4 regions of the Paenibacillus sp. FSL L8-0641 genome follow, and region 3 is predicted to be linked to each of the others. Evidence: predicted binding sites of a transcription regulator. Region 3 holds the regulator's gene; each other region holds the start of a gene.
What was found. The regulator LexA, encoded in region 3, represses DNA repair genes until DNA is damaged. The targets are predictions, from matches to a motif close to CGAACATATGTTCG.
Positions count from the first base shown of each region.

Region 1: recA (recombinase RecA) is a predicted target of LexA. The motif match lies at 2,907-2,920, and genes of this name have one in related genera.
Region 2: addB (helicase-exonuclease AddAB subunit AddB) is a predicted target of LexA. The motif match lies at 3,318-3,331, and genes of this name have one in related genera.
Region 4: MKY16_RS15145 (YolD-like family protein) is a predicted target of LexA. The motif match lies at 2,222-2,235, and genes of this name have one in related genera.

Region 1 is NZ_JBBOUW010000001.1:2,258,843-2,263,597, forward strand. Features, by position in the region: gene MKY16_RS10325 (YajQ family cyclic di-GMP-binding protein) at 96-587, shown strand; gene pgsA (CDP-diacylglycerol--glycerol-3-phosphate 3-phosphatidyltransferase) at 797-1,384, shown strand; gene MKY16_RS10335 (competence/damage-inducible protein A) at 1,480-2,748, shown strand; gene recA (recombinase RecA) at 2,990-4,051, shown strand; gene MKY16_RS10345 (regulatory protein RecX) at 4,247-4,755, shown strand, end outside.
Region 2 is NZ_JBBOUW010000001.1:3,595,595-3,600,349, forward strand. Features, by position in the region: gene addB (helicase-exonuclease AddAB subunit AddB) at 1-3,251, opposite strand, end outside; gene MKY16_RS16240 (class I SAM-dependent rRNA methyltransferase) at 3,488-4,755, opposite strand, start outside.
Region 3 is NZ_JBBOUW010000001.1:2,918,532-2,923,286, reverse strand. Features, by position in the region: gene MKY16_RS12960 (GNAT family N-acetyltransferase) at 1-488, opposite strand, end outside; gene MKY16_RS12955 (hypothetical protein) at 719-859, opposite strand; gene MKY16_RS12950 (hypothetical protein) at 900-1,064, opposite strand; gene MKY16_RS12945 (hypothetical protein) at 1,300-1,602, opposite strand; gene lexA (transcriptional repressor LexA) at 1,886-2,512, opposite strand; gene MKY16_RS12935 (LysM peptidoglycan-binding domain-containing protein) at 2,699-3,067, shown strand; gene MKY16_RS12930 (DUF896 domain-containing protein) at 3,176-3,382, shown strand; gene MKY16_RS12925 (hypothetical protein) at 3,503-4,012, shown strand; gene MKY16_RS12920 (HAD family hydrolase) at 4,168-4,755, shown strand, end outside.
Region 4 is NZ_JBBOUW010000001.1:3,384,011-3,388,765, reverse strand. Features, by position in the region: gene MKY16_RS15150 (serine hydrolase domain-containing protein) at 195-1,421, shown strand; gene MKY16_RS15145 (YolD-like family protein) at 2,275-2,610, shown strand; gene cysK (cysteine synthase A) at 3,068-4,006, opposite strand; gene MKY16_RS15135 (hypothetical protein) at 4,324-4,590, shown strand.

The sequences.
Region 1 (4,755 bases), 660 kb from region 3:
AAGAACGCCTTTTTAGTCAACCGATTATTGGATTTTTGTAAATGACTAGCCTATAATTAGATATTGAACTTTGTTGTGGAAAGGAAAGTGAAACGATGGCTTCAGAAAATTCATTTGATATCGTCTCCAAAATGGATATGCAGGAGTTAACAAATGCGGTTCATCAGACGGAGCGTGAAATTGAAACACGATTTGATTTCAAGGATAGCAAAAGTAGCCTCAAGCTTGAGAAAGAAGCTCTTACGATTGCATCGGAAGACGAATACAAGCTGAATGCGGTGATTGATATTTTGCAGTCTAAAATGGCTAAACGAGGTCTGTCCCTCAAAAATGTGGAGTATGGCAAATTGGAACCCGCTTCTCTAGGTTCAGTGCGTCAGCGTCTTTCGCTGAAGCAGGGAATTGATCAGGATAATGCCAAGAAAATTAACATTCTTATTCGGGACTCCAAGCTAAAAGTTAAAAGTCAGATTCAAGGTGATCAAATCCGGGTGACCGGGAAAAACAGGGATGATTTACAGGCGATCATTCAATTGCTACGTAAAGCTGATTTGCCATTGGAGCTTCAATTTACAAACATGAAATAAAGACGTTTTCCCTCATATATTTTGCAGGAAAAACGTTGCTTGATGTGCGGCAGGTTATTTTGACATGCGTTTTGCGCCATATTATACTTGTAACGAAAATGCAGACAATTCAGGTGTATAGCGCTCGCCGAAAGCGATTTACATAGGGTTGAATTTAATCCGAAAACTGCCATTTGTAATCAAGTACGATAATCAGGGGAGAGTGTGTTGTGAATTTACCCAACAGAATTACAATAACGCGGATTTGCCTTATCCCGGTGATGATGCTGGCTTTGCTGGTGGACTTTGATTTTTATCCGCCACCGATTGAGATCGGAGCTTTCAAGCTGCCGTATAATCAGCTGATTGCGGCTATCATTTTCCTTGTAGCAGCCAGCACGGACGGTCTTGACGGGTATTTGGCACGTAAAAATAATATGGTCACCAATTTGGGCAAGCTGTTGGACCCCCTTGCTGATAAGCTTTTGGTAACCGCCATTTTGGTTTCCTTGGTAGAAATGGGGAAAATTGATTCGTGGATTGTTGTTGTGATTGTTAGCCGTGAGTTTGCGGTTACGGGGCTGCGTCAGATTGCCTTGCTGGATGGGTCTGTGGTTGCTGCAAGCAATTGGGGCAAATTAAAGACGATCATTCAGATTGTTGCTATAGTAGCGCTGCTCATTAATAATTTCCCGTTTGTTTTTCTTGGTATACCGTTTGATTTAATAGCGATATGGGCAGCGGTGTTGATCACCATTTATTCGGGTATTGATTATTTCGTGAAAAATATCCATTTGCTGAGCTCCTCCAAGGTTTAACAGTATAAATTTTATGGAAACAGCAATAGGGACTAAACTTATTGCTGTTTCTTTATATAATTCCCATCATATTCGCAGTACAGGAGGAAGAATTGATGAAAGCTGAAATAATTGCGGTAGGAACAGAGTTATTGCTCGGACAAATAGTGAATACAAATGCTCAATATTTGTCACAAGAGTTGGCTACAATTGGAATCGATGTATATTTTCAGACTGTGGTTGGCGATAACATAGATCGGCTTCAGGAAGCCATAAGAATTGCTCAGAAGCGTGCGGATATTATTTTATTTTCTGGCGGTCTGGGACCGACCCAGGATGATTTGACGAAAGATGCGATAGCGTCTGTATTGGGGCGAAAATTGCACATAGATCGTCTTGCAATGGACAAGCTAGATCAATTTTTTCGTAACCGTGGGGTAGAAATGACCGAAAATAACCGCCGGCAGGCGCTTTCTATTGAAGGTGCTACTCCGCTTGAAAATGAGACAGGGCTAGCTGTGGGCGACGCAATTGCACAGGATGGTAAATTTTATGTAGTTTTGCCTGGACCTCCTAAGGAACTCAAACCGATGTTTGCAAACCAGGCCAAACCTTGGTTGCTTCAGCAGGCATTGAGCGGTGAGGAAATGCCAATTTATTCAAAAATGCTAAAATTTGCAGGGATTGGTGAGTCAGCTCTTGAAACCCGTTTGTTAGATCTGATCCAATCCCAGACAGACCCCACGATTGCTCCTTATGCCAAGGAAGGGGAAGTCACGATCCGTATATCCACCAAGGCGGCCAGCGAAAGTGAAGCATTGATTAAGCTGACGGCTACGGAAGTAGAAATTCAGCAGCGTCTTTCGGAATTTATGTATGCAAGCGAAGATGTTACGCTGGAGAAGGTTATCGTAGATCTAATGGCCAATCGCGGACTCACTGTGAGTGCGGCAGAAAGCTGTACAGGTGGACTGCTGATGGAACACCTCACTTCTATACCTGGCAGTGCTACTATGTTTCAAGGTGGCATCGTGTGCTATTCCAATGAAATGAAGATGAAATTACTCAACGTGCCTTGTGATTATTTAGAGGGGGATCAAGCGCCAGGTGCAGTGAGTAAGGAAGTGGCCCTTGTGCTTGCAGAGCAGGCGAGAATGATCATGGACAGCGATTTTGGACTTTCAGTTACTGGTGTAGCCGGACCTGGGTATTCCGAACGTAAGCCAGTCGGTCTAGTGTATATTGGCATTGCTGAACGCGACAAGGAAACGGAAGTACATGAACTGAGACTGAGTGGTAACCGCGAAACAATCCGACTGCGATCAGTCAAAGCGATTCTGTACAGATTGTGGCGCAGGCTGGTAGAGAACGAGAAACTCTCTTAATCATCTATGTACAGTGTGGGTCGTAGAGTTGTTTTAGATAGATATTCATGATATAATCACCTTATCGGAAGAACCGTTGCAAAGCCTTTTGCCAGCGGTTCTTTTTTTGTTTTAAGAGACAGGTGTAATTACAGAAGAGAGCTGTGTGAATAAAAAAACGAATGTATGTTCGAAAAAATGCTTGGCAAGCGTGTCAAAACAAGGTATTATTAAAGTACAAACAATGAAGGATGTGAGTTTATTGTCAGATCGTCGTGCTGCGCTGGATATGGCGCTCCGTCAAATAGAAAAGCAATTTGGTAAAGGTTCCATTATGAAGTTGGGTGAGTCTACCCACATGCAAGTGGAAACGATCCCCAGTGGTTCGATTGCTTTGGATATTGCGTTAGGAACGGGCGGCTTTCCAAGAGGCCGGGTTATTGAAATATACGGACCGGAATCATCCGGTAAAACGACAGTAGCTCTTCACGCTATCGCAGAGGTGCAAAAAACAGGCGGACAAGCCGCCTTTATCGACGCCGAGCATGCGCTTGATCCGTCGTATGCAAGCAAGCTGGGTGTCAATATTGATGAGTTGTTACTATCGCAACCAGATACAGGAGAGCAGGCGCTTGAGATTGCCGAAGCCCTTGTACGTAGTGGAGCAGTAGACATTGTAGTTGTTGACTCCGTAGCGGCACTTGTGCCGAAGGCAGAGATTGAAGGCGAAATGGGAGATTCCCATGTCGGTCTTCAAGCACGTCTGATGTCGCAGGCATTGCGTAAGCTGTCTGGAGCCATTAACAAATCGAAAACTATTGCTATTTTTATTAACCAGCTACGTGAAAAAGTAGGTGTTATGTTCGGTAACCCTGAAACAACACCAGGTGGACGTGCCTTGAAGTTTTACTCTACGGTACGTTTGGATGTTCGTCGTATTGAAAGTTTGAAAATGGGTAACGACATTGTGGGTAACCGCACACGTATTAAAGTCGTGAAGAATAAAGTTGCCCCTCCATTCCGTCAGGCTGAAGTGGACATTATGTACGGTGAGGGCATTTCCAAAGAAGGTAGCTTGATCGATATCGGTACGGAGCATGACATTGTCGACAAGAGTGGAGCTTGGTATTCCTACGAAGGTGAGCGCCTTGGTCAGGGACGTGAGAATGCGAAGCAATTTTTGAAGGAAAATCCGAACATTGCTAGTACGATCGAGCAAAAAATTCGGGTGGCAAGCAATTTGATTACGACGGTTGCTCCGCCTACAGAAGAAGAGTTGGCACAGCAAGCCAAGGAAGAACAGGAATTGTTGGAGCTTGAATAAAGCTTGGTGAATCCTGATTTGTGAACTGGAGCCAGGGTTATGGCACAATCCGGTTGAATAGCATGATTCTGATGCCCTGCACAGTTGTGCAGGGCATTTTTGCATCAATTAAAGCTGCTTTGTCAGCGGAATCTAACTTTTGCGTAGCAGTTGTCCAAAGACTGCTTTCGTGAATTTCAAAGTGAGGGAAACATATTGCAGTTGGACGATGAAGATGAATATTCTGCGGAAGCAAATAAGCAACAAGAGATTTCTCTTTTTCCGGATCATGAGGAATTGATGATTACTAGGGTAGAGCAGGGACAGGGACGCAAACGTGGACGCTATATCATTCATTTTGGCCCGTATTCATTGTCTGTATTAGAAGATGTAATGATCAAGTACAATATGTTCAAAGGAACGTCATTCGTCAAAAAAGAACTGGAAGATATTGTTCTGGCAGATGAAAAGCAACAGGCCTATGTACTCGCGCTTCGATATTTGGGGCGAAAGCCTCGCACACGTCAGGAAATTGCCCAGCGTTTGGTGCAAAAAGAACTGGATCAGTCTGTTATTGACGAAGTAATGGTCCGACTGGAAAGGGAGCAACTCGTGGATGATGATTTGTACGCCCGCCAATGGGCAAGGCAGCGTATAACTAGCCAACGTAAGGGGAAGATGTGGGTTAGGCAAGAACTCCGTCAGAAAGGCATCTCTAAAGCCTC
Region 2 (4,755 bases), 680 kb from region 3:
GGTAAAATAGAAGAATATCCCTTGTCCAATGATGTATCCATCTGCCCAACTACATCCCGATCCGCGAGCAACAATCCCTTCATCTTGAAGCGTTTCAAAAGCTCCTGACGGGCCTGTTCTTCGCTAAGACCGTTAGGCGACTGTAACATCGGATTGTGGACGTGAAAATACAGCGTACCCGCCGGATAAGCAGTCTCGCCCAACCATTCCTCCGCCGCATTCAGCAGCACATCCAGGTACGTGAGCATTTGCAAGGACAAGCCATAGTACACTTCATGCAGCTTGAGATCCTTTTGGCTGGACTTGTAATCGATGACACGCAAAAGTAAACCTTTTTCTCCCTCTGCCACATCTACACGGTCGATCCGTCCGACAATTTCCATCACAACACCGTTATCTAACCGGAAGCTTAACGGAGGAAGCTGCTGACCCGGCCCAAAGTCCAACTCCAGCCCAATCGGCTCAAAACTACCTCTTCGCGCATGTTCACCTAAAATCAACGAAGCACGGCTCACGATATCTTTCAATTTGCGCAAAATGTACCCATACCGCTTGGAGCTCATTAGAATCTCGCCTTGCAGACGAGGAGCCAAACGCTCCACTGTACTTTCCGCCTCTTGGCGGCATTCCTCCGTGCTGAGACTGCCCCAGCTGACATTGCGATTACGCAGATTGATCGCCATCTCTCCAAGCGCTGCATGGAATAATTGTCCGATATCCGGGGCCTTCAGGCGATACATTTGACGTTCCTTCAAACGAAGACCATGAGAGGCAAAGTGCGAAAATGGACATGCCACAAAACGTTCCATACGAGATACGCTGGTACGCAGCTTGCTGCCGTACAGACGACGGCTCGTTTCCTTCTGCATTTCGGCATGGTTCTCGTAAAAAAGTGAGGTCAACAGCTGACGCAGCTTGTCTTTCTCACGCCCTTGCTGGCTGGCATACCAGTTATATACCTCCCACCAAGGAGATAAAATGTCACCGCCACGTCGCCATTGTCGTAATTGCGCAATAAGCTGCGGCAAAGCCTCGGACGGATGAGAAGCATACTCCCATTGCGTCGTCCAAGCATCCCCAGGCAAAGGGTATCCAGCCAGTGGGCGTTCGTCCAGACTAGGAAACAATTGCCGCACATGTCGTACTAACTCAGACGGCAACAATGACTTGCCTTCTTCATCAGTCACGGCATAGCTCATCCACAGGCTTCTACCGGCTGAAGTAAGGGCCGTATAAGCGAGAAAACGTTCGTCCAGCAGACGTCTTGTCATATCCGGCGCCAGCTCTACGCCTCGTTCGTTTAATGCCGTACGCTCCTGCTCATTCAGCACACCGTCCTCATGGAACACAGCCGGCATCACACCTTCGTTCATACCTAGCACAAAAGCATGTTGAATACCGGTCACACGTGTACGATCCGTGTTTCCGACTAGAACCTGATCCAGAGCTGGCGGAACAAGTCCCATACGGAATTCAGCCAATCCCGTTTCCAGCACACCCGCAAACAAAGAGGTATCCAGCCTCTCGTCACCCATCATTTCGACGATTTGATCCAGTAGTTCAAGCACTGCATCCCATACCTGACGATGCTCCTTGGCCTGCTCAGGATTTCCTGCTTCCTCTGCCTGATGAATGAAGGCGTCCAGCTTGTGGCCAATTTCTGCATCCTCCAGTAACAGATATACCGCTTCACACTTCTCAAGTGCAGTTCGTGCCTTGCCCACACGTTTCTCAAACGCACGTAAAGGCGTCACGATTACATCCCGACACAGCTCCATCAAATCCAACGTTTCATCCCGCCTACGGTTCCGTTCCTGCTCCTCCAGCTCCAGTGACAAGCTGGGCACAGCCTGCCACGGGCGACCGTCTGTCCAACGGCTACCTTGTATTCCGCAGGCCAGTACATAGTTTTCCAGACGATCCATCTCCTCGCGGCTCACCCGACCATCCAGCGGCAGGAGAAGATCTGTTTTGACCGCACGGAATACATCCTCATATCGCCAGCGTCGCTGCACGATATCCAGTGAAGCCCGAATCAATTCCACTAAGGGATGATGCAATACACTTCTCCGCTGATCCAGAAATACTGGAACCTCATATTGTTTGAATATCGGTTCCACCCATGACTCATAATCTTCAATATGACGCACAAACAGGGCCATCTCCCGATAACGCGCGCCCTCATCTCGGGCTAAACGACGCATTTCGCGTACAGCACCTTCCAACTCAGCGCGGCGATTCGCCGCAGCATACAGTTTTATGCCTTCCGGCTGTTCTTCTGTCCACTGCTCTCGTAGCTGCTGCAGCCGCATCCGTTGTTCCTGATTCCGTAACCCTGTACGATATTCAAAGTTAGCCTCCAAATACGCCAACGCCGGACGCTCCTTAAATCTCGGCGGCGGATCAGGGCGAAGTAATTGTGTCTGCGTCTCTATCATCAGCTCGTCTGCCATTCCTTTGAGCTTTACATACGTAGCCGCCGAAGGATGAAACAAATCCAGCTCATGCGGAAGCTGTCCGCTCTCGTAGCTGCGGTTGCAAGTCAGCGCCACTGTCAACGAAGAGGCATGCAGCATAAGTTGCTCCACCACTTTATATTCATGTGGTGTAAACCTACGGTAGCCATCCATCCAAATGTCTGCTCCACGCACAAGGGAAGACTCTGCAATCTGTTCTGCCAGCATGCGCAGCGTATCTTCACCGTCAATATATTTAAGCGTCAGCTCTCGTTCAAAATCCTCGTAGATTAGACTGATATCTTTGAGCTTGCCGCGCAAAATCGGAGTTGACTCTCCAGCAGCGTTCATTCGCTCCAGTTGCTCGGGTACAGACCGAGTATCATTTCCATACTGCTTTAGCTCCGTGAACAATGTATTCAACCGATCCACAAAGCCGAGCTGGTCTCCCGAATCCTTAAACAAACTCAGTTCATCCTTGCGACGACGAATAATTTTATATAAAAGCATCTTCTTGCCTTCTTCCGTTACAGGCACCAGCGCTGAACCCCCAGTTTCCTGCATAACTAAATAGGCAAGACGGTGAAATCCCATCACTTGGGCGCGCACCGACCCCTGAATACCGTTTCCGGCTTCTGTAAGTAACGCATGCTCAGAAGCAAATGACGATTGCTCCGGTACAAGTAACAGCATAGGCTTACCTAGCGGCTCCTCGCGTAACATAGACGTCATTTCATTGCGGATTAACGTACTTTTACCACTCCCAGAGCGGCCAATCAACAAACGGACCGACATGATGCGGCCTCCTTTCCAACGAACAACATTCTATTAAATAGTATAGCATATCAGGCAAGAGAGAAAAGAACGTACGTTTGCCATGTTGTAGCAATTCTTTCTCCCTCTAAAAAATAAATCAGTCCCGCAGATTGGCTTGGTGCACGCCTTCTCTACAGGACTGATCTATACCTAAAAAGAGTGTATTTTACCTATTTAATCACCAAAAAACGATTGACTTTGACCTTGTATCAAACTTACAGCTGTGTCCGGCTACGTACTTCAAAGATAGCGAATTTCAAATAATGTCCTTCCTCCACACCCAAAATTTGAGGATGGTCCTTACCAGCTGCTCTCCAGTCTACCAGACGGAGGATTTTGCCGGCATCTGCCGCCGCTTCCTTAATGGTGTCCAAAAACAACTCTGGCCGCATATGGAACGAGCAGCTCGCTGTCACCAGATAGCCGCCCTCATTGACAAGCTTCATCCCGTGCAGGTTGATATCTTTATATCCACGTGTAGCTCCTTTGACAGCGTTCTTCGTTTTGGCAAAGGCTGGAGGATCAAGAATAACCACGTCAAAGGTGCGGCCGCCACCTGCTGTCAGCGGCTTGGATGTATCTCCTTTGCCCCCGGCTCGTGCATTGCGTTCCTCTACACCTTTCACCTGATTGCGCAAATATTGAAAAGCATCCTCGACGACAAACTCGACACGTTCCTCAAAACCATTCAGCTTGACATTGTCCCGCGCACTTTCAATCGCATGCTCAGAAATATCAAGACAAGTTACTTTTTTAGCACCATGTTTACATGCATTGAGCGTAAAGCTTCCCGTGTGCGAAAAACATTCCAATACGGTTGCGCCGTCCCAGAATGGGAATTCAACAACCTTACCACTTTTATTCACTGGCTTCGTGACCGTTGTGCCAGCATCCCCTGAGTCCGCAGCTACTTCTTGTAGCGTAATTCCACTACGTGCTCCCCAACCTGTCATCAACGGCGCTATGGCCGCACGATTTTCACGCTGGTCAAAAAAATAACCCGTCTTCTGACCCTCTACGATATCGACCTTGATTTGCAGGCCATTTTCCGTCACCACCACATGACGGGGGCAATCACCGTACAAAGGCCCCTTCGTTTGTTCCAATCCTTCCAGCTCACGGATGGATACATCACTGCGCTCATATATACCAACAGGACCCACTACTTCAACGAGCGCATCCCTGATTTCTTCCCTGCGCCGATCCATGCCAAGCGTTAACAGTTGCACGACCAACACATCACCAAAACGGTCTACAATCAGTCCAGGCAAAAAATCAGCCTCTCCGTACACCAACCGATAAGCGTCTCCCCCGGTCACAAAACGTTCACGGTGCTCCAGACATTTGCGAAAGCGTTGGGCAAAAAAGTTTTGATCCATTGCTTCCAGCGGCTCATAGGACATCACACGTACTGTAATTTGTGAAGCCGGATTATAGTAACCTGTCGCCAAATAACGCCCCTGATGGTTAACGATGCTGACCA
Region 3 (4,755 bases):
GTGGAAAAGTTAGAATATAGCATAGTATCAACTCCGCCGATTACAAAGTTATTTTTAGCATAGAATCGACAAGCTAAAATATTCACATCCTGTGTTTCAAGCATAAGGCCAACAAGATTATTCTGCTTAGCCCACTCGGTTGCTTTACTCAATAAGGCTGCTCCGATTCCCTTGTGTCTCGAGTCTTTAGCAACGGCAATATCCTCAATTAGAGCATAGCCATTCCAATTAGTACAAAGTTTAATTTTCCCAACACAGTCGTTCTCATCATAATATAAAAAAATAGATTTTCCTTGTTCATTAATATAACTGATATCGACGTCATCATCCTCATACTGTTTAAAATATGGTTCGGGAAAACTTTCTTCTATATATGTCCAATTGTTGTTCTCGTATTTAGGTATAATCCTTCCGGACACAATAAAGCCGTTATTCTCATTTGACTTCTTAAAATCCCCCATATTTGAAAGTGACATTTTAATTATCATGGCTTGTCTCCTCCTGGTTTAATTTCTCTATGCACATTATTCTAAAAGAGAACCACGTTTTCCTGTCTGTTAGATTTATAAAAAGTGTAAAATGGTAGCGACTGTTCAACTATGTGTGATATTTTAGATCCCCCTCCGCTTGCTTAAATGATTCATAGCAGTAGTTAGGTGTGCTATTTAACACAAAAAAGCAGGAAGAATTCCTCCCGCTTTTTGCATGGAAACAATTATTAACGTCTGCGTTGTCTATCGTTTACGCTAAACAAATTAACAGCCAGTGCGTTACCTCTTGCACGCGCAGTGGCTCTTTGATTGGAACGGATGTTCAATCTTCTTCTTCTTAAATCACGTCTGCAATGTCTTCTGCTCATAATATCACCTCCCTTCAAGAAATGAAGGTGCGGTTGAATCTTAGTGGCGTTTATGCTTACGCTTGGAAATTTTGATATTCAAGGCATTGGTTGCTAGTGCATTTCCGCTTCCTGTTTTAGCAGCTGCGGCTTGAAAGACTTTAACGACCAGATATCTGTTTTTCCCGATGCGATGCTTATACGTTTTAACTCTATTTCTGATCATCTGCATATCTCCTTTGCTTAGTTCTGCTATATATATATGTCAATTGTGATAGTAATGTATCAGCATAAATCTATTAGAAGCAAAAAGTAGCTAGTACCTATATCCCTAAAGGTTAACAAAAAAACTCATGCGAACCTGTCTTCGCCTTTTCAACTTTACGTTGCAGGAGATTTTACAGGCAGGTCGGCATGAGTCTAATGTGTAGAATAAAGATAATATGCAGTTTGTATGAAAATTATTTACTATTAAGGGTGTTAAGTTTTTTTTCGTAGTACGCCTCTTGGGCAAGAATATGATTCAGTTGTTCTGAGAGCTGTTTATATTCTTGGCTGGCCTCTGGGTAATTATTTCTTTCGGAAATTACAGCTTCAAGTTGCTTTTCTAAATACCTGAAATGGATGAGTATTTGTATGTACTGAATACGATCGTAGGTTGTTATGTGTGATTTCTCTTCTGCATATAAATGATCCATTGTTGGAACTGCACAGCTAACGACGATAAATATCATAACAAACGCTGAAATTATTATTTTTTTCATTTAATTCCTCCTACAGAGCTATGAGTAATTAATATACCATATTTAGCTAAAAGAAAGAAAGATCTATTAGTTTTGCCCACAACAGTATAGCTGTTCAAGATCAGTGGGGGATTATTTGAGACGATGAGGCTGATTTTATAGTAGATACAATAGGAATAGGTTGCTAAAAGGAAAGAATAGTTGTGAGATACATAATAAGCATAATAACAATACAAAACCGGCTTGCCCTAGGCAGCCGGTTTTGTATTAGGGGATAGAATAACGGGGAAGAAAGAACGAGAAATCAGTGGAAGTCCCGGAAGAGTCCTACAACTTTGCCCAAAATACTGACGTGTGTCAGACGAAGCGGTTCAAAGGCTGGATTTTCAGGTTGAAGCCGGATATGATCTTTTTCTTTGTAGAAGGTTTTAACTGTAGCTTCGTCTTCATCTGTCATAGCTACAACAATATCGCCATTATCAGCGGTCTGCTGCTGACGTACGATTACATAGTCTCCGTTAGCAATCCCAGCCTCAATCATGCTTTCGCCTACAACAGATAACATGAATATTTTATCCTCACCAACAAAGTGTTGGGGAAGAGGAAAGTAATCTTCAATATTTTCTGTCGCCGTAATAGGAAGACCAGCGGTTACTTTGCCGACGACGGGGACACGACTAATGGAGTAATTAATCAAGTTGCTGTTATCCGATTCGTCTTGACCGAGTAACTCAATAGCCCGTGGTTTTGTAGGATCGCGGCGAATGAGTCCTTTTTTCTCTAAGCGATCCAAATGACCGTGAACCGTAGAACTGGAGGCCAATCCGACAGCCTCGCCTATTTCGCGTACAGAAGGGGGGTATCCCTTTAGACGCACTTCATTGCGGATAAATTCAAGAATGGCCTGCTGGCGGCTCGAAATCTTAGACATACCGTATCAACCCCATTTAGTAACGTTTGGGAAAATTATAGCATAGAACCTCCGTTCGTACAAACATAAGTTCTAAATAATACCTAAAAAAATTGCGAACTTTTGTTCTCTTTTCTATTGAACAAAACAAACGTTCGTGTTATATTGTGAAAACATAAGAACAAACGTTTGGAGGACACAACCATGATGAAATATAGCACCTATCAAAGTATTTTTCCAATGAATATAGAAAATTTACAGGAGACCCGAAAAGAGGGTAGGGCGCGTTTTATGCAGATTATTACCCATACTCTTTTACTTAAGCTTCTTATTATAGTGATTGTTGCTTGGATTGCAGGAGCAGGTGTACTTACGGTTTTCGCGGCTCCTTCAGCTTCCAAGGAAGAAGTGACTAAACTGACAGTACAACCTGGGGATACGTTGTGGCAGATTGCCGCGAATCATAAACCGGAACGAATGGATACACGAGTATATATAGAAGGAATTGTGCGGATTAACGGTTTAGAGGATCGGGGAGTGCAGGCAGGTCAGGTACTCAAGCTTCCTGACTTATGATCTATAGACTATTAGAGCTTGTCAGGGAGCGTAATGCGGGAGCCTTGACAAGCTCTTTTCTACATGTCAAAGTGTATTATATCTTTGCTTTTATGGAGGGGACACAATTTGGATATAGACAGCTTGGTACAGCGCATTAATGAATTAGCGCGCAAAGCAAAATCCGAGGGATTAACAGAAGAGGAAACCACAGAACGTGCCAATCTTCGGGAAATTTATTTAGGTAACATTCGCCGTAATTTTCGGCAGCAGCTAGAAACGATTGAATTTGTGGACGATGATACATCGAAGGGAAATGACGGGCTGAAGCATTAATGTTGTTAAAGCGCCCAAGCCTGCAATTTGCCTTTTGTTTTAGGTACCTCTCATGGTATCTATATAGATCAGCTTTGAGGCAATTGTTTTAATGTAATATATCTGGGAAGGAATTGAGAGATGGCCCGATCATTTGAAAGAAAAGTACGCAAAAACACAGCGCATTTAAATAAATCGCGCAAAAAGCAAGGTATTCAAACCATTAGCGGCGCAGGTTCTGCAATGGATATTTTTCGTGGCCGTAATATTACTGTGCCAATTATGCTGGCTGGTCTTTCTGTATTGTACATGCTTATGAGTTACTTTTTGACTAAGACCGGTATGCGAGGGATGGATTGGCTTGTATTCGGCCTGTACTTGATGCTGGCTGTTATCTTTTTTATCCGTCGTCCTTATCTGAAAGTGGGAAAGGATACTCTCTATATGCTGAAAGGTGGTAGAGAACGTCCAATGACGGCAGGGGACATGAAAGCCATCAAGATTGAAAAGGGTTACGTAACCGTTGAAAGAAAAGGTAAGGGTGGTAATTTTATTTTCACAAAATCATTAGGTCGCTATGACACGGATGCCATTGCAGAGCGACTTGAGAAGTTTGCGCTATCCAATCAGATACAGGTTGACAAGAAATAACTGATTTAGCCTGTAGCTCTGTAACAAAGGCCGTATGATGTTATTTCATATAACATGCTGCGGCCGCTTGCTTAATATGGGCACACATAACGATTCAAATGCTTAATCAAGCAAATAGGCGTACATATACTGTGGAAAGAGAGTGGATAATTCAGATGACAATTCAGGCGGTAATGTTTGATCTTGATGATACCCTTTTGTGGGATGAACGTAGTGTAGAAGAGGCATTTGATGCAGCGTGTCAAACAGGCTCCCGTGAAGCAGGTGTTGATCCAAAAGCTCTGGAGGAAGCCGTACGTAAAGAAGCACGCGCTTTGTATGAATCCTATGAAACCTTTAGTTTTACTCAAATGATCGGCATTAATCCGTTTGAAGGATTGTGGGCGAATTTTACAGCAGGTGAGCAACCTGAATTCCGTCAATTGGAACAGTTGGCCCCTGTTTATCGAAAGGAATCATGGCGCAGAGGACTCCAGCAACTAGGGATAGATAATGAGAAGTTGGCGGAAAAGCTGGCTACCCAATTTGCTTCGGAAAGACGCGCACGTCCCCATGTATATGAAGAAACGTTTGAAATTCTAGAACAATTGAAGGGACAATACAAGCTGTTATTATTGACAAACGGTTCCCCTGATTTACAACAGGAGAAACTGAATGGAGTTCCTCAATTAGCTCCTTTCTTTGATCATGTGGTCATTTCAGGTTCATTTGGTCGAGGCAAGCCGGATCCGTCTATATTCCAG
Region 4 (4,755 bases), 470 kb from region 3:
AACGGCGGTTAGAACGTAGCTTAGCAAGCACGTCATATAAGACAGTTGATAGTTTGTCATGCGGTATATGTGACAAGTCCAAGTACGATGTCATCAAAAGCTAGACGGTTTTATCACTGTTCGATTTAACAATATCAGAGGTAAGGTGAGGGGGTAAAGCAGAACAACATTCAAAATAATAGGAGCGATGCGTTATGAAATCATTCACCATTCGAAAAGGAGTTGCACTTACTTTAATAGCTATATTGGCGGGTACAGTGGCCTATGGAACTGTCCACGCAGAGGGTCAGACGGCAACTTATCAAGCTATCAATAAAGCTGCCAATACCGACAATATTTTATCGTCGGAATTCGCAAAAAAAACCAAAAAAGAACTCAACGAGAAAGAAAAGAAAAGAAAGCATCGGGAAGAAGTCAAACGCGTCATGGATCAAGTAGTTACCAACAAAAGAGTTCCAAGTGTCGTGGCAGGCGGGCTACAGGATGGGGAACGCTGGTCCTACGCTACGGGTACAGCCAGTTTCGAAGTACCACGCCCGGTGGAGCCGGATTTTTCATTCCGTATTGGAAGCATCACGAAGACATTCACTGCTACCGTTGTATTGCAGTTGGCTCAGGAGAAAAAATTGAACCTGGATGATTCGGTCGAAAAATGGCTGCCGGGGGTCATAAAGGGTAATGGGTATGACGGCAACAAAATTACGATTCGTCAGTTATTGAACCATACAAGCGGGCTTGCGAGCTATACTGATCTTGATTTTCGAGATATTACCTTGCCTCAAAATCCATTCCGTTACTATTCGTCCGACGAGCTTATCAGCATGGGACTAGCAAAGCCGCCTGTATATGCGCCAGGGAAGGGCTGGAACTATTCGAACATGAATACTATACTAGCCGGTCAAATTATTCAGAAGGTAACAGGAGAGACGTATGCGGAGCAGATCAGGAAACGGTTGATCGAACCGCTCGGGATGACAGGGACATTTGTAATGGAAAATAGTCACGATATTCCAGGTAAGCATGCCACAGGATATAATATGGACAGATCGGGTCATTTGTATGATTTAACAGAGATGAATCAATCATGGGCAAATGCAGCCGGAGACATAGTCTCAACAACCAAAGGTTTGACCACCTTCTTCAGTGCGCTGTTGGGCGGAAAGCTTCTAAATCAAGAGATGATGGACCAGATGCTCACGACAGTAGATTCACCTATAGGTAAAGTTGGACTAGGGATTTATGAAATAAAAACAGCTGACGGGCAATCATACTGGGGGCATGCTGGCGGTACTTTCGGATTTGAATCGAGAGCCTTCGGATCTCTAGGCGGGCAGCATATTTTGGTAACGTGCATCAACTCGGTAGCTCCGGAAGTGGAGCCTGCTCACAATAAAATAATTAATAAGGAGTTTGGCCGTTAAGTTTAAAGCCGACATCGCGTCCTTTATTTGAGGGCGGATGTCGGTTTCTGCTGTGATTAACCGTCGTTTCATGCAATCGAGGCACAAATGTCCGCATTCAGAATAAAACGATAGATAAGATTCACGAGGGGCATAACGACGGCGTATTTTATATTCGGTCGGTCAAGCTCTACTATCGACTTCTTTACCACTCCCGCCAACAGATGGTTTACCGCCAAAATCGGTAAAATAGGTTAGACGCAAATTCGATATATAGAATAGGAAGATATATAAATTTTTAGAAATACATAGTAGGTATAGACAACGTAATATTACTAACCTACACATTGCACCAGACTACAATTTCTATTTAAAAAAGACTTCAAGGAAAATCAAACATTAAGACTATTGTACAAAAATATCAGAATTTCGTATATGTTATTCCGCTAACGGGATACGTTAGTTCAATGGAACAGCGACAGTCTAGGACATTATTTTCTCGTACTGGTTGTCACTGTTCCAATTTCAAAGTCCGTCTAAAACTTATTTTATGGAGACTAGCGGTATGACAATTCGAAAGATGCATAGAATAATGTCGATACAATCGTATGGAACAATATAGGAGATGAATTTGAGGGAAAGAAACTTAATCATTATTCAAAACTTGATCTAACCAGGTGAATATGCGGTGGTTAGCCAATTTTAATGCTCCAAAATTTTCATTTTATCCCTCTGATTTTGTATTTTCGTCTAGTCTATCAGACCTAGGAATATTTTTCTAGGACAAAAGTTTTGGATGCGGTATACAAAAAGCCTTGTCTAGAACGTATGTTCGGAATATAATTTCTACATAATACATCAGGAGGCTACATACATGTCGAAAAAATTAGAAGGTAACGGCTTATGGGAAAGCAGCAGGATTATCATACCAGAACACAAGGAAGCATACTTAAAACTCATGAAAGACCGTCAGCGGAGAGGCAAGCCGGAACTTGACGATCAGGAAGTCCAGTTGATCGAGCAAGCGCTTATAGAGTCCTACAACACACGTCAACCTATAACACTAGTGGTTTTTAGCCCGTTCGGTGACGAAGAACTCACAGGTGTAATCACGTCTATAAATACTGCTCGCAGGGAAGTGAAACTGTTTCGTGGCGAGGATGATTTTAGTTGGATCAAGTTGGAGGATATATTTTCAGCAAGTATCTAGCAAAAATCTAAGGGGAGTAAATATTCTACTGACGTTATCCAACAAACAAGAACTGTTTTCAACCGCCTTACTTACGATAATTCAGTCGGAGTCTTTCTAGGAGCATTTGACGCTGGTGTTTTAGCTGATTAATTAAAAAACAGAATTCTCATATCGCAATCGAAGACTTCCTGATGACGATGCGCTACACCCGCATCAAGTTAAAGAAAGAGGCATACAGATTGGTACAAGACTACTATGGGGAAGCCTACTTTTACAGAAAATCCTGATGAGCTCCAACAACATCGCGCTGGACCAAGGTAACTTTTTCTTCACTAACGGTCCATTTGTTGTGCAAAAAATGGACCGATAGCGAAGAAAGAAATCAATTCAGGTTAATGAAACAATTCTATGCGCTCTTGCTTGTGTACTTGGAAAATTAACAAAAGAGGCAGCTGGATTCCTGCCTCTTTTGTTATTATTCTACGTCTGAGAAAAGCGGAGTGGACAAATAACGCTCACCTGTATCAGGTAATATGACCACGATCGTCTTGCCTTTGTTTTCTGGAAGCTTTGCAATTTGTGTTGCTGCATAAACCGCAGCCCCAGAAGAAATACCAACAAGCAGCCCTTCTGTTTTGGCAAGCAGGCGTGCAGTTTCAAATGCATCTTCGTTTTTAACTTTGAAAACCTCATCCACATATTCTTCATTAAAGTTATTTGGAATGAAACCAGCACCGAGTCCTTGTAGTTGATGTGAACCTGGAGTACCGCCAGACAGCACTGGTGAATCGAACGGTTCGACGGCTATCACTTTTACAGAAGGTTTTCGTTCCTTCAATCCCTGGCCAACGCCCGAAATAGTCCCACCTGTACCTACGCCCGCAATAAAAATATCTACACCGCCATCCGTATCATGCCAGATTTCTACAGCTGTAGTTTTGCGGTGGATTTCTGGATTGGCAGGATTGCTAAACTGCTGTGGTATGAAAGAGTTTGGTGTTTCGGCAGCCAATAGTTCAGCACGCTTGATAGCGCCTTTCATCCCCTCGGATCCCGGTGTTAACACAAGCTCAGCACCGAACGCAGTCAAAAGCTTGCGACGTTCGATACTAAACGTTTCAGGAAGTGTAATTATAAGTTTATATCCAAGAGCCGCAGCTGCAAATGCAAGTCCGATTCCAGTATTTCCACTTGTTGGTTCGATAATAACGGAGTCTTTATTGATTAAGCCTTTCTCCTCAGCGTCTTTAATCATAGCATATCCAATGCGGTCCTTAACGCTACCAGCCGGATTGAAATATTCCAACTTAGCTACCACGTTTGCCTCAATATTTTGGATTTGGCTGTAGTTCAACAGTGCTAGCAAAGGAGTATTTCCAATTAATTCAGTCAACTTTTGGTGAATTTTAGTCAAAATTATCCCTCCAAACAATTAATTCATATCTACTTACTATGACATAGATATTATCACGAATTTTTCTTCATAACCATGTTCTGTTAATTCATAGTGAGGAGCGGGAACGGATGGAACAGTTTAAACCTAAGGTACTACTCATAAAAAAGTAGTCCAAGCTTATTCAGAACCTGAGAGTCATTAAGAATGTATACAGTGTATCCTTTTACCCGCTAACCTAGTGGTCGGCGGATAACGAATTTGTATTTAGTAGAAGGCAAAAAGAGCAGTAAGGAATTAATCCTTCTGCCTCACCGTTAACATACGGGGAGGCGTTTTTGTTTTGGCAAGCTTACGGTGTATCAATTCGCGCCATCAAGTTGCTCTTGCGAGAGCTTACGACTAAATGCCTACAATACGAAGTAATTTATGTTCTTAATAAGGATATCGATACATCATCTAAAAGAATTGTGGCAAAGGTATCCTCTGCTGTAACACGGAACACTAAATCTCTGGAAACAGTTCTTGAATTTCCCGAGATTGAGAAAGTGCGGGAGGATATGACAGGGGCTACGTCTTTTCCACTTTTCTTTGGTTTCATTTGAATTAACCCTCTTTCTGTAGACATATTTGCTACACTAGTAGTTTATGAAATATGAATAAGAGTGTTCATAGAGAAGAGAATACAAAAAAGACCGTCTATTGACGGCCTTTTCTATGTTTCGACTCGAAATATGTCGTGGAGGCTATCTATGCTACAAAAAGGATAA